3 regions of the Enterobacter sp. C4G1 genome follow, and region 1 is predicted to be linked to each of the others. Evidence: predicted binding sites of a transcription regulator. Region 1 holds the regulator's gene; each other region holds the start of a gene.

Region 1 (4,214 bases):
GCAATGATAAGCCCCGCGATTGTGCCACCTGCCCGGTGCAGAATGCGCACCCGCGTAGCACCGTAACCGTTCTGCGTAACAAACAGCACGGTCATTAAGATCCAGTACGGTTTCGGTAAGTGCAGCGCGACGCCCATCAGACTGGCGGTGCTAAGCATCACGCTGATACGCGCGGCATTACGCAGCGCGGCAGATTTCAGTGACAGATAGCTTTTCAGGGCTGGCAGCAGCGGCAGACGCTTTTGTTTATCGGCCATCAGGTCACGGGGGTAAAGTGGCCGCTGAGTCCGCAGGACACGGGCGATGCGGCTGAAGTGCCACGCCGCAAATTGGCCCACCGGGTTTTCCGCGTGTTGATGGGCAATTTTCTCCAGCGCCCCCAGCTGTTTGTCCATGTTAAAACGCGTGGGATAGCGGTGATACAGGATATCGTCAGCGAGAATGCGCAGGCGCGCTGCCACGGTTTGGGCGTTCCAGCGGATCACCGCCTCGGCGTGGCTACGTTCGACCAGCTTTTGCACCTCCTGCGGATGATGCAGGCTCACAGAGATATGTTCCTGTAAATCCAGACCGACCTGGAAGATACGCAGCAGTCGCTTATAGTCATGATTTTTATTGGCGGCGAGCATGTGCAACTGCTGATAACACTGGCTAATCAGATCGACGACTTTTTGCTGGCGCGCCAGCAGCGGCGGCAGCGATTTTTCCGGATCCGTATGCTGAGTGAGCAGGGTGTACTTGGCTTCGCAGTAGTCGGCAAGCTGCACGTAGAGCAGGCTGAGCGATTCGCGCAGCGGTTGTTCGCGCCACAGGCGGAACCAGATCCAGTTGAACACGCCGTACCACAGGGTTCCCAGCGCGTAGATGAGTAGCGGCTCCCACACCGGCATATTCCCGGCGAGGCTCAGCGTGAAGATGGCGGCAATCAACGACGCGGGCAGCAACCGGGCATGTAGCGCGCTGATTTCAGCGGTCACGCCAAGCGTCATGGCCAGTACGGTCAGGATCAGGGGAAGCGGAATATCACGGGCAAGCAGCAGTTGTACAGCGAGGCTACAGCCTGCAAACAGACAGCCGCCAATAATCAGGCGCTTGAAGAAACGTTTATGCGGTGTGTCCAGACCTGCAATGTTGCAGCAGGCAGGAACCAGGGAGAACAACAGACCCTGTTGCAGATGGCCCAGCAGCAAACCCACGGCCACAGGAAGGCACAACACCAGCGTTTGTCGCAGTGCGTAGTTAACTTCCGGGTGATAAATTAGCCTGCGCCACATGGGGAGTAGAGACAAAAACGGCGTGACACCTTGCGATGGCACGCCGTTTGACCGGAATTAACGTGTTCCGTAAACCACGATGGTTTTACCGTGGGCGGAGATCAGGTTCTGGTCTTCGAGCATTTTCAGAATACGGCCCACTGTTTCACGGGAGCAACCCACGATCTGACCAATTTCCTGACGGGTAATTTTAATTTGCATTCCGTCCGGGTGGGTCATTGCGTCTGGTTGTTTCGCCAGGTTCAGCAGAGTCTGAGCGATACGGCCCGTTACGTCCAGGAAGGCGAGGTTACCCACTTTCTCAGACGTGACTTGCAGGCGGCGAGCCATCTGCGAAGAAAGACGCATCAGGATGTCAGGGTTAACCTGAATCAGCTGACGGAATTTCTTGTAGGAGATTTCGGCCACTTCACACGCGGTTTTTGCACGAACCCAGGCGCTACGTTCCTGGCCTTCTTCAAACAGGCCCAGTTCACCGATGAAATCGCCCTGGTTCAGATAAGAAAGGATCATTTCTTTCCCTTCCTCATCTTTGATCAGCACTGCCACCGAGCCTTTGACGATGTAATACAACGTTTCCGCTTTTTCACCCTGGTGAATCAGCGTGCTCTTCGATGGGTACTTATGAATGTGGCAATGAGACAAGAACCATTCGAGAGTCGGGTCTGTTTGCGGTTTGCCAAGCACCATGCGCTGTTATCCTCTGTTATAAGCTGTCACCAGAGTCATAAGATGCATCCAGACTCTGGGGTTGCAATCGAATTCTTACCCATACCCTGGGAAGTCGGCTGTCGTAATAGTCGCAGCCAGTAAAGTTTGATGTCCTCTGCATACATGTGTAACGTCAATGTATTACTGTAGCATCCAGAGTGTTTTAGCATAGCTTTTGTCGCGTGTCTCCTGGTGTCTCGCTTCAGCATGATGCAGGTCGCCTTCCGTTGCGAGAAATGTAACGTACGCGTAATCTGTCACCAAAAATGCAACGTTGGAGTTAATGAATATGCAAGCGCGTGTGAAATGGGTTGAAGGTTTAACGTTCCTGGGCGAATCCGCTTCCGGACACCAGATTTTAATGGATGGGAATTCCGGCGATAAAGCACCAAGCCCAATGGAGATGGTGCTGATGGCGGCGGGTGGTTGCAGCGCAATTGACGTGGTGTCGATTTTGCAAAAAGGTCGTCATGACGTGACGGATTGCGAAGTAAAACTCACTTCTGAACGCCGTGAAGAAGCGCCACGCCTGTTTACGCACATCAATTTGCATTTTATTGTGACCGGCAAAGAGCTGAAAGACGCTGCGGTATCACGCGCGGTGGATCTTTCTGCGGAGAAATATTGCTCTGTGGCGTTAATGCTGGAGAAAGCGGTAAAAATCACGCATTCGTATGAAGTGATCGAGGCGTAATGCAAGGGGCATCATACGCGTTGATGCCCTCACCCTAACCCTCTCCCACGGGGAGAGGGAAAAGGATCACGCGATCTGCTTACCTTCCATCAACCGCTGCACCAGCGGTGACATAATCAGTTCCATCGCCAGCCCCATTTTCCCGCCCGGCACCACCAACGTATTCATATGCGAAATGAATGAGCCTTGCAGCATGGCCAGCAGCCAGGGGTAATCAATGCCTTCGAGATTGCGGAAATGAATAACCACAAAGCTTTCGTCCAGTGAAGGAATGCTTTTGGCCGCAAACGGGTTGGAGGTATCTACCGTCGGCACGCGCTGGAAGTTGATGTGGGTGCGTGAGAACTGCGGCGTCAGGAAGTTAATGTAATCTTCCATCGAACGAACAACCGAATCCATCACCGCTTCACGTGAATGACCGCGCTCGCTGATATCGCGCGTCAGCTTCTGGATCCACTCCAGGTTCACAATCGGCACAACGCCGACCAGCAGGTCCACGTGGCGCGCCACATCATGCTGCGTGGTCACCACGCCGCCATGTAATCCTTCATAAAATAGCACGTCGGTAGGTTCGGGAAGAGGCTGCCAGGGGGTGAATGTCCCTGGTACCTGGTTCCAGGGAACGGCTTCGTCATAGGTGTGCAGATACTTCCGCGACTGGCCTTTTCCGGTCTGTCCGTATTCTTTGAAAGTCTGCTCCAGCAGACCGAAATCGTTCGCATCTGGCCCAAAATAGCTGATGTGTTTGCCGAGATCGCGAGCTTTGCGGATCGCCATATCCATTTCAGGGCGGGTGTAGCGGTGAAAGCTATCGCCTTCTACCTCTGCGGACCGTAAATTAAGTTGCGCGAAAATCTTGCGAAAGGCGAGGCTGGTGGTGGTTGTACCCGCACCACTTGAGCCTGTAACGGCAATAACCGGATGTCTGGCAGACATAGCAACTCCCTGACTGGAATAGTGTTAAAGGTCAGTCGTGAAAGGCATTGCGGGGCATGATATTGACCGTTTCGTGCAGCTCAGACCATACCAGCACCACCTCGCCACTTTTGAGCTGGCGCTTTACATCGTTGACCTTTTGTTCAAGCGAACGTTCTTGTTCACCATAATCTGTGCCTTCGCGTAATACAAAGCTTTCAATAAGATTATCGAGCGTTTCGGGCGCCAGTTCCTGCCAGGGGATAATCATTTTTTACCGTCCAGAAAAGCGGTGAGCCAGGCTGGAATGCGTGTTTCCAGCCACATCTGTGGGCGTCTGAGCGTGCCTCCGACAAAGCCAACGTGGCCGCCATGTTCGGTCAGTTGGTACTGCACGTTGGCGGGCAGAAATTCCTGCGCGGGGATGGAGTGATGATCCATGAACGGATCATCTTTAGCATGGATGATAAGCGTTGGTTTGGTGATTTTGCTCAACAGCGGCATGGCGCTGCACTGGCGATAGTAATCTATCGCATCGGCAAAACCGTGAATTTTGGCGGTGATCAAGTCGTCGAACTCGCGAATACGACGCACCTTCTTCAGCTGACGCAGGCTCACCG
Region 2 (4,214 bases), 220 kb from region 1:
AGTGAGTAACCTGCTTTAATGAGGTTTTTACTCATTGGTTTACCCATGATACCCAGGCCAATAAAACCAATTTTCAGTGTCATAATTGCGTCTCTCTCTTTCTCTCAGGGGTGGTTATTTCTTAAAGGAATCAGCCAGTTTTTGCGTGGCAGAGCGGAATACGCCCAGATCACTGCCGACGGCAACAAACGTCGCACCCCATTCCAGGTAGCGACGGGCATCAGCTTCAACCGGGGCCAGAATGCCGCACGGTTTGCCGTGCGCTTTGGCACGGGCAAAAATATGCTGGATGGCGCGTTGTACTTCCGGGTGAGACGCATTGCCGAGATGTCCGAATGCGGCAGCCAGATCGCTTGGGCCAACGAAAATACCGTCAACGCCTTCGGTCGCCGCGATGGCATCGACGTTATCGACACCCTGCTGGCTCTCAATCTGCACCAGGATGGTGATGTTCTTGTTGGACTGCGCAAAGTAGTCCGGCACGGTGCCAAACATGTTGGCGCGGTGAGAAACAGACACGCCGCGAATGCCTTCTGGCGGGTAGCGTGTAGATGCCACGGCCTGCACCGCTTCCTCAACGTTTTCCACAAACGGGATCAGGAAGTTATAGAAACCGATATCCAGCAGACGCTTGATGATCACCGGCTCGTTAGTCGGGACGCGAACGACCGGCGCACTGTTGCTGCCTTTCAGCGCCATCAGCTGTGGGATAAAGGTGCTGATATCGTTCGGCGCATGTTCGCCGTCCAGTACCAGCCAGTCGAACCCTGCCAGGCCGAGCACCTCTGTGCTGATTGGGCTTGCCAGAGCTGACCAACAGCCAATCTGGATCTGGTGTGCCGCGAGGGCCGCTTTAAACTTATTCGGGAAGATATCGTTACTCATCGCTTATACCTTTGCTTATTTCTGCAATTCCATACGTTTGATGTCGCCGACTACGAACAGGTAGCAGACCATCGCCATCAACGCTGAACAGCCAACGAATACCAGTGCCGCGTTGAACGAATGCAGTTCACTGACCAGATAACCAATTACCAGTGGAGTCACGATGGACGCCACGTTACCAAAGACGTTAAACACACCACCGCACAGGCCCACAATCTCTTTTGGCGCCGTATCGGAAATCACCGGCCAGCCCAGCGCGCCAAACCCTTTGCCGAAGAACGCCAGCGCCATCAGGGCTACCACCAGCGCGGTATTATCGGTGTAGTTGCACAGGATGATTGAAGAGGCCAGCAGCATTCCCAGTACAATCGGCAGCTTACGCGCCAGGGTAATCGACTTACCTTGCTTAATCAGACGATCCGAGAACACCCCGCCGAGCACGCCGCCGGCAAACCCGCAGAGCGCCGGAATAGAGGCAACCAGACCCACTTTCAGAATCGACATTCCCTTTTCCTGCACCAGATAAATCGGGAACCAGGTGAGGAAGAACCAGGTGATGGTGTTGATAAAGTATTGACCAAAAAATACGCCCAGCATCATGCGGTTGGTCAATAACTGTTTGATGTAATGGAGCTTAGGACCGCTCGCTACCTGTGCACCTGGCTTTTTATGGTCCATATCAACCACTGCACCGCCATCGGAGATAAACTTCAGCTCCTGCTCAGACATCCGTGGATGATCGGTTGGGTTATGGATGAACTTCACCCACATACCGGTCAGCACGAAACCAATCACACCCATTACGGTAAAGACATGTTCCCAGCCCCAGGCGAAGGTCAGCCAGCCGAGCAGCGGCGAGAAGATCGCCAGCGAGAAATACTGCGCGGCGTTAAAGATGGCAGACGCCGTGCCACGCTCTTTCGTCGGGAACCAGGCCGCCACAATGCGGGCGTTAGCCGGGAAAGACGGTGCTTCCGAAAAACCAAGCATAAAGCGCATGATAAACATCGACACGCCTGCCCAGGCCAGCGGGAAGACATCGACGAAACCTTGCAGGAAGGTGAACAGCGACCAGAAAAACAGGCTATAGGTATAGACCTTTTTGGAGCCAAACTTATCCAGCAGCCAGCCGCCGGGGATTTGCATCAGCAGGTACGCCCAGCCAAATGCAGAGAAGATGTACCCCATCGATACGGCACTCAGTTGCAGCTCCTTCGCCACTTCAGTACCAGCAATCGATAGTGTCGCACGGTCAGCGTAGTTGATGGCCGTAACGATAAATATAATCAGTAGAATTAAATAGCGGGTGGGCACACCCTTTTTAGCTTCTACAGTAGTATCCAGTATCATGTTTATTTCCTCGGGCACATCGATAGATTTATATTTATAATTTTTAGAAAGAATATTTCCTGATTATTTATCGATAGCAGGCAATATCAGGTAATTAACCAGATGCAATGAAATCGTGATTCAGTATAATCATCACCCGGCGACTGCACATTGTTTTAATGCTCAATTATCACACCCCATTTCAATAATATATTGAGCATATGCACAAAGCACTGGGCGCTGATGCACAGAATCACGCATTACTGACCAGGACGCGCTATCTCTGGTTTTGTTGAGTGATCTGGATCACATTCTTATCCCTTAAGTCCTGACATTCTTTATTTAAGAAAGCAGCGTCTTTATTTCGCTAATAAGAAAATAAATACCCAATCAGCTGCATTTATTATCAGACACTTTGCTGGAGAATACTGAACAATGGCCGACATTGAAATTCGACAAGCGTCGCCGACGGCGTTCTATATAAAAGTACACGACACAGATAATGTGGCGATTATTGTCAACGACAACGGTTTAAAAGCCGGAACCCGATTCCCGGACGGGCTGGAACTGATTGAGCATATTCCACAAGGACATAAAGTTGCCCTGGTGGATATCCCTGCTCATGGCGAAATCGTTCGTTATGGCGAGATCATCGGCTACGCGGTTCGTGCCATCCCGCAAGGAAGCTGGATTGAAGAGTCCCTGGTTGAGCTGCCAAAAGCACCGCCGCTGAATACGCTGCCGCTGGCGACCCGCGTTCCTGAACCGCTGCCGCCGCTGGAAGGTTATACCTTCGAAGGTTATCGCAATGCAGACGGCAGCGTCGGCACCAAAAACCTGCTCGGCATTACCACCAGCGTCCACTGCGTGGCGGGCGTGGTGGACTATGTGGTGAAAATCATCGAACGCGACCTGCTGCCGAAATACCCGAATGTGGACGGCGTGGTGGGCCTGAACCACCTTTACGGCTGCGGCGTGGCCATCAACGCGCCGGCGGCCGTTGTGCCTATCCGTACTATTCACAATATCGCCCTGAACCCGAACTTTGGCGGCGAAGTAATGGTTATTGGTCTGGGCTGCGAGAAGCTGCAACCAGAGCGCCTGCTGCAAGGTACTGATGACGTAAAAGCCATTCCGGTGGACGATGCCAGTATTGTGCGTTTACAGGATGAGCACCATGTCGGTTTCAAATCGATGGTCGACGATATTCTTCAGGTTGCAGAACGCCATCTGGATAAACTGAACAAGCGCCAGCGTGAAACCTGCCCGGCCTCTGAGCTGGTGGTCGGCACGCAGTGCGGCGGCAGCGATGCGTTTTCCGGCGTAACCGCTAACCCGGCGGTCGGCTATGCCTCTGACCTGTTTGTACGCTGCGGCGCAACGGTGATGTTCTCTGAAGTCACCGAAGTGCGTGACGCCATCCACCTGTTGACGCCACGCGCCATCAACGAAGAGGTGGGTAAACGCCTGCTGGAAGAGATGGCCTGGTACGATAATTATCTCGATATGGGCCAAACCGACCGCAGCGCCAACCCGTCTCCGGGTAACAAAAAAGGCGGCCTGGCGAACGTGGTGGAAAAAGCCCTGGGATCGATCGCCAAATCCGGCCAGAGCGCCATTGTGGAAGTGCTCTCTCCGGGCCAGCGCCCAACCAAACGCGGCCTGATCTACGCCGCAACGCCAGCCAGTGATTTTGTCTGCGGCACGCAACAGGTGGCGTCCGGCATTACGGTGCAGGTCTTTACCACCGGGCGCGGCACGCCGTACGGCCTGATGGCAGTGCCTGTCATTAAAATGGCGACCCGTACCGAGCTTGCCAACCGCTGGTATGACTTAATGGACATTAACGCCGGGACCATTGCCACCGGGGAAGAGAGCATTGAAGAGGTGGGCTGGAAACTGTTCCACTTTATTCTGGATGTGGCAAGTGGTCGCAAGAAAACCTTCTCTGACCAATGGGGATTACATAACCAGCTGGCGGTGTTTAACCCGGCGCCGGT
Region 3 (4,214 bases), 930 kb from region 1:
AAACCTTTATTCTGTTCCATGTAGAGGCTCCTGTTATTTACCGCTGAGCGAGTTGTGGATCATGTCGAGCCAGTTCGGCACGGTCAGATGGAAGGATTCGATCATCTTCATGTCGAAGCCGCGGAAGAAGCCGCTCAGGACAAACAGCGCCACGATGGCGACCATCATCACTTTGGTGACGTGGTTCCAGCCGCTCTCTTCAACGCCTTTACCAATCAGGATACCCAGCACCAGACCCGGTACGGCGTTCCCCATAATCAGCTGCGCTGCGCCGCCAAACACGGTAGCCCAGAAGCCAGATTTTTTGCCCGCGTCGATAGCCGCCAGCCAGAAAATCACCGGCATCACGGTGTTCACCAGCAGGTTGGCTGCCGGTACCAGCACCTTAACGGCGGTCACCTGGAGCGCAGCCGGAACGGAAGAGGCGGTAAGGTTAAGGAAGGTCACGACGATCATGCCGATCACGCCGCAGGCAATCGCCATTTTGCGTGGGTCGTGGAGTGTTTCACCGACATTACGGTTCTTGATCATCAGCGCCGCCGCGCCCCAGTTCGGGATAATGCGGTGGTCAACGTCCTGAGTGAATGCACCTGCGGCCACGGAAGAGGCCCAGGCGTTAAAGAAGAAGCCTAACCCAAAGGAGAAGTGAGAAGCCGGATCCCCTTCACAGGAGTTCAGTTCCCCCAACGTACGAAACGCGCCCATACCCTGAGTGGTAGGCGCATGAAACATGCGTGCAGCCCCGGCCCCCACACCGACGCCAACCAGGCCGCCAATAATGAGCGATTTTATTAATATAATTAAGAACATCAGTCTGCCCTTTTATGAATAATCAGCGTTGCGTGACGAAATCCACCTGGTCGAGATTGATGGCGGTCACGTTGACAGTCACATCCAGCTCCACGCTGTAGGTGCGTCTTTCCCGGCGCAAAAAGAAGAACAGAAATGCCTCTTTTCGCACCACTTCTTGCGCCTGAACGACCTGCACATCCTGTGGCTCAATACGCAGTAAGATATGCGGTGAGGCTTTCATCACCGCGGCCTGAACGTGGTTGAGTGCATCGGCAAAGGCGCGCGCTTTGGCGTCGCCTTTTCCCTTCACTCTCACCGTGGTTGTGAATTGTTCTTTCATGCTTACGCGCCGTGCTTCTTCTGCCACGCCTGTACCAGACGCTCGCCCAGCTCTTCTTTATCCATAAAGCCAAAGCCGAGTACATTGCAGCCTTCATTGATGGCGGTTACGCCCTCTTCCACTGAACGCATACCGTATTTGGCTTTGTAGCCATATTTGGTTTGGGCGGTAATTGCGCCCGCGCCACCGCTGCCGCAGAAGGAGATACCGAAGGTGGCGTTTTCCGCTTTCATCACGTCACCCAGCTTCATATCCGCTGCCATACCCGGCACAACCACCGCGCGTCCACCTGCTTTTTCGATACCGGCCGCTACTTTCTGACCTTTACCCAGGCGATCGCCAATCACGACTGTAATTTGTTCCATGTGTTGCTCCTTAAAGGTTGTCTTTTGCGACTTCAAAGTGAACGGAGAGCAGCCAGGCTTCTTCATCAGGAAGGTTGCCAAACTGCGCCACCACTTCGCGGGCAAGTCGCATTGAATCGGGTGAAATTTCGTCGAACAATTCCGCTTCGACTTCCGGCAGCGGCTCGCCGGTCACAGACCGGTGCGCCATGGCGCGAACGTGTGAAGTCAGCATCTGTTCCTGTACTGCATTGGGGATGATGTTGTGCCGGGCCAACAGGGCATAAACCTGCTCAAGCATGGTGGTCGCGAGCTGCTCTGTTTGTACCGCCTGGTCTCCAACGTCGTTCATTACCGCTCCGTTAATCACTCGTCTTACCCCGTTAATGTCTCTGAGATAAAACTAACGTTGGCCGTTAATTGTTTGTAGCGAGTTGTTTTCCACTTCGAAGTGGAAAGGCGGGCGGCGGCAGTGATCTGTGCCACAAAAATGCGCTGAATGATGACAATTCACTGGTTTTACGTGAGGAACATCACATAACCAATCAACAAAACGGCAGGGCAGAACATGAAAACAACGGGTGGGGGAGTCGCAGAAATGTGACAGAGATAGGGTTTACTTATTACGATGCATAAAAAAAGCGAGAGCAGTACGCCCTCGCCTTGCTGTTGCGTCAGATGCTGAGTCTGTTAGCGGTATTTTTTGTGATAAGTGTTGCGGGTCGTCACGAACTGCTCAGCCGCCGCCTTCGCCTCTTTCACTTTACCTTCGTTTGCCAGTTTCAGCGCACCGTCAATCTGGCCGACCAGGATATCAAAACCGTGGCGGTAATCTTTCATTTCTGCGCTGTCTGCCGCTTTGCTTTCCAGCTTCGCTGGCGTCGCTTTCTGCGCATCCAGAGCCGCTTCACGCATTTTGGTTAATGCATCTTTCATTTCAGACGCATTATCGGTTTTCTGCACCACTTTCAGATTGGTACCGAGGATGCCCATATCTTCTTCAAGATCGGCAGCAAACGCAGTTGAGCCAAGAACCAACGTTGAAGCCGCGACGATCGCCAACAGATGTTTACGCATTGCTCACTTCCTTTTTTATTATTAAAACGCCTTTACGGGTATTACTGACCGGCGATTTTCATTTCCGGCAGTAGCACTGAACCACACTGTATATTGCTACGTGTTTCAATATCGTTACCGACAGTAACAATATTGCGCCACATATCCTTCAGGTTGCCGGCGATGGTAATTTCGCTCACCGGATACTGAATTTCACCGTTTTCAACCCAGAAGCCTGCCGCACCGCGAGAGTAATCCCCGGTGATGCCGCTCACGCCCTGCCCCATCAGCTCGGTGACCACCAGACCTGTACCCATCTCTTTCAGCATCTGCTCAAAGTTCAGGCCCTGTCCAGCAATGCGCCAGTTGTGGATGCCGCCCGCGTGACCGGTGCTTTTCAGCCCCAGCTTGCGCGCAGAGTAGTTGGTCAGCAGCCACTGGGTCAGAACACCGTCTTTGATGATATCGCGGCGTTCAGTGCGCACACCTTCGCTGTCGAACGGCGTGGAGGCCAGTCCTTTCAGCAGATGCGGATGCTCTTCAATGGTCAGCCATTCCGGCAGGATCTGTTTGCCGAGTGAATCCAGCAGGAACGTGGACTTACGGTAAACCGAACCGCCCGCAATTGCCCCCACCAGGTGACCAAACAGACCGGTAGCCACTTCGTTGGCAAAAATAACCGGCGCTTTCATGGTGGAGAGTTTACGCGGAGACAGACGCGACAAAGTACGCTGCGCACACTCGGCACCGACCCACTCAGGAGACTGTAAATCACCGAGCGCGCGGCCAATGGTGTAGGCGTAATCACGCTCCATATCGCCGTTCTCTTCGGCAATGACGCAGCTTGAGAGCGAATGGCGGGTTGAGCAATAGCCCTGCAACATGCCGTGGCTGTTGCCGAAAACTTTGATGCCGTAGTGGCTGTTAAAGCTGCCGCCTTCGGTATTAGTGATGCGTTTATCTGCTTGCAGAGACGCCTGTTCTGCACGTGCAGCCAGTTCGATAGCCTCATCCGGGGTGACTTCCGCCGGGTGGAACAGGTCCAGATCCGGTGCGTCGAACGCCAGCAGCTCTTTATCAGCAACGCCTGCATAAGGATCGGGTGAGGTATAACGCGCAATGTCCAGCGCGGCCTGCACCGTACGGGCAATGGCATCCGGGCTGAGGTCGGTCGATGACGCGCTACCTTTGCGATTCTGGTGATAAACCGTGATCCCCAGTGCGCCATCGCTGTTAAATTCAACATTTTCCACTTCGCCATAGCGAGTACTTACGCTAATGCCGGTGGTTTTGCTTACCGCCACTTCGGCGCCATCTGATTTACCTGAAGCCAGCGCCAGCGCTGTGGAGACTGCTTCTTCCAGAATCTTACGCTGCGCTTCAACTTGTGAGGTTACTTTCATCGCAAATGCCATACTGTAAGAGAGAGTTAAGTGAAGTCTATCAGAGAACCGTTTTTCAGTGCGCGTCTTAACTGGTAACATTAGCCTCTTTTTTTAAGGAGCCTGACATGACTAAGCAGCCCGAAGACTGGCTCGACGACGTTCCCGGTGATGACATCGAAGACGAAGATGATGAGATCATCTGGGTCAGTAAAAGTGAAATTAAACGCGACGCCGAAGAGTTAAAACAGCTTGGCGCGGAAATGGTAGAACTGGGTAAAAACGCGCTGGATAAGATCC

The links. Region 1 encodes CRP, which controls carbon source genes, mostly activating them, when cyclic AMP is high. Its sites were predicted from a motif close to ATGTGANNNNNNTCACAT; they were not measured.
Region 2: the regulator CRP is predicted to act here: its motif matches at 2,509-2,526, upstream of garD (galactarate dehydratase).
Region 3: the regulator CRP is predicted to act here: its motif matches at 1,998-2,015, upstream of ACT9TW_RS07635 (glycine dehydrogenase).

What each region holds. Positions count from the first base shown of each region.
Region 1 covers NZ_JBQVVV010000001.1:660,078-664,291, reverse strand. Annotated here, with positions in the region: gene ACT9TW_RS03280 (YccS/YhfK family putative transporter) at 1-1,274, opposite strand, end outside; gene crp (cAMP-activated global transcriptional regulator CRP) at 1,332-1,964, opposite strand; gene ACT9TW_RS03270 (OsmC family protein) at 2,275-2,679, shown strand; gene ACT9TW_RS03265 (phosphoribulokinase) at 2,746-3,615, opposite strand; gene ACT9TW_RS03260 (YheU family protein) at 3,647-3,865, opposite strand; gene ACT9TW_RS03255 (hydrolase) at 3,862-4,214, opposite strand, start outside.
Region 2 covers NZ_JBQVVV010000001.1:438,346-442,559, forward strand. Annotated here, with positions in the region: gene garR (2-hydroxy-3-oxopropionate reductase) at 1-83, opposite strand, end outside; gene garL (2-dehydro-3-deoxyglucarate aldolase) at 115-885, opposite strand; gene ACT9TW_RS02085 (MFS transporter) at 901-2,235, opposite strand; gene garD (galactarate dehydratase) at 2,650-4,214, shown strand, end outside.
Region 3 covers NZ_JBQVVV010000001.1:1,591,191-1,595,404, reverse strand. Annotated here, with positions in the region: gene ACT9TW_RS07655 (DUF4310 family protein) at 1-20, opposite strand, end outside; gene ACT9TW_RS07650 (DUF4311 domain-containing protein) at 34-810, opposite strand; gene ACT9TW_RS07645 (DUF4312 family protein) at 833-1,132, opposite strand; gene ACT9TW_RS07640 (SFCGS family glycine-rich protein) at 1,135-1,497, opposite strand; gene ACT9TW_RS07635 (glycine dehydrogenase) at 1,508-1,846, opposite strand; gene cybC (cytochrome b562) at 2,167-2,553, opposite strand; gene pmbA (metalloprotease PmbA) at 2,595-3,947, opposite strand; gene yjgA (ribosome biogenesis factor YjgA) at 4,043-4,214, shown strand, end outside.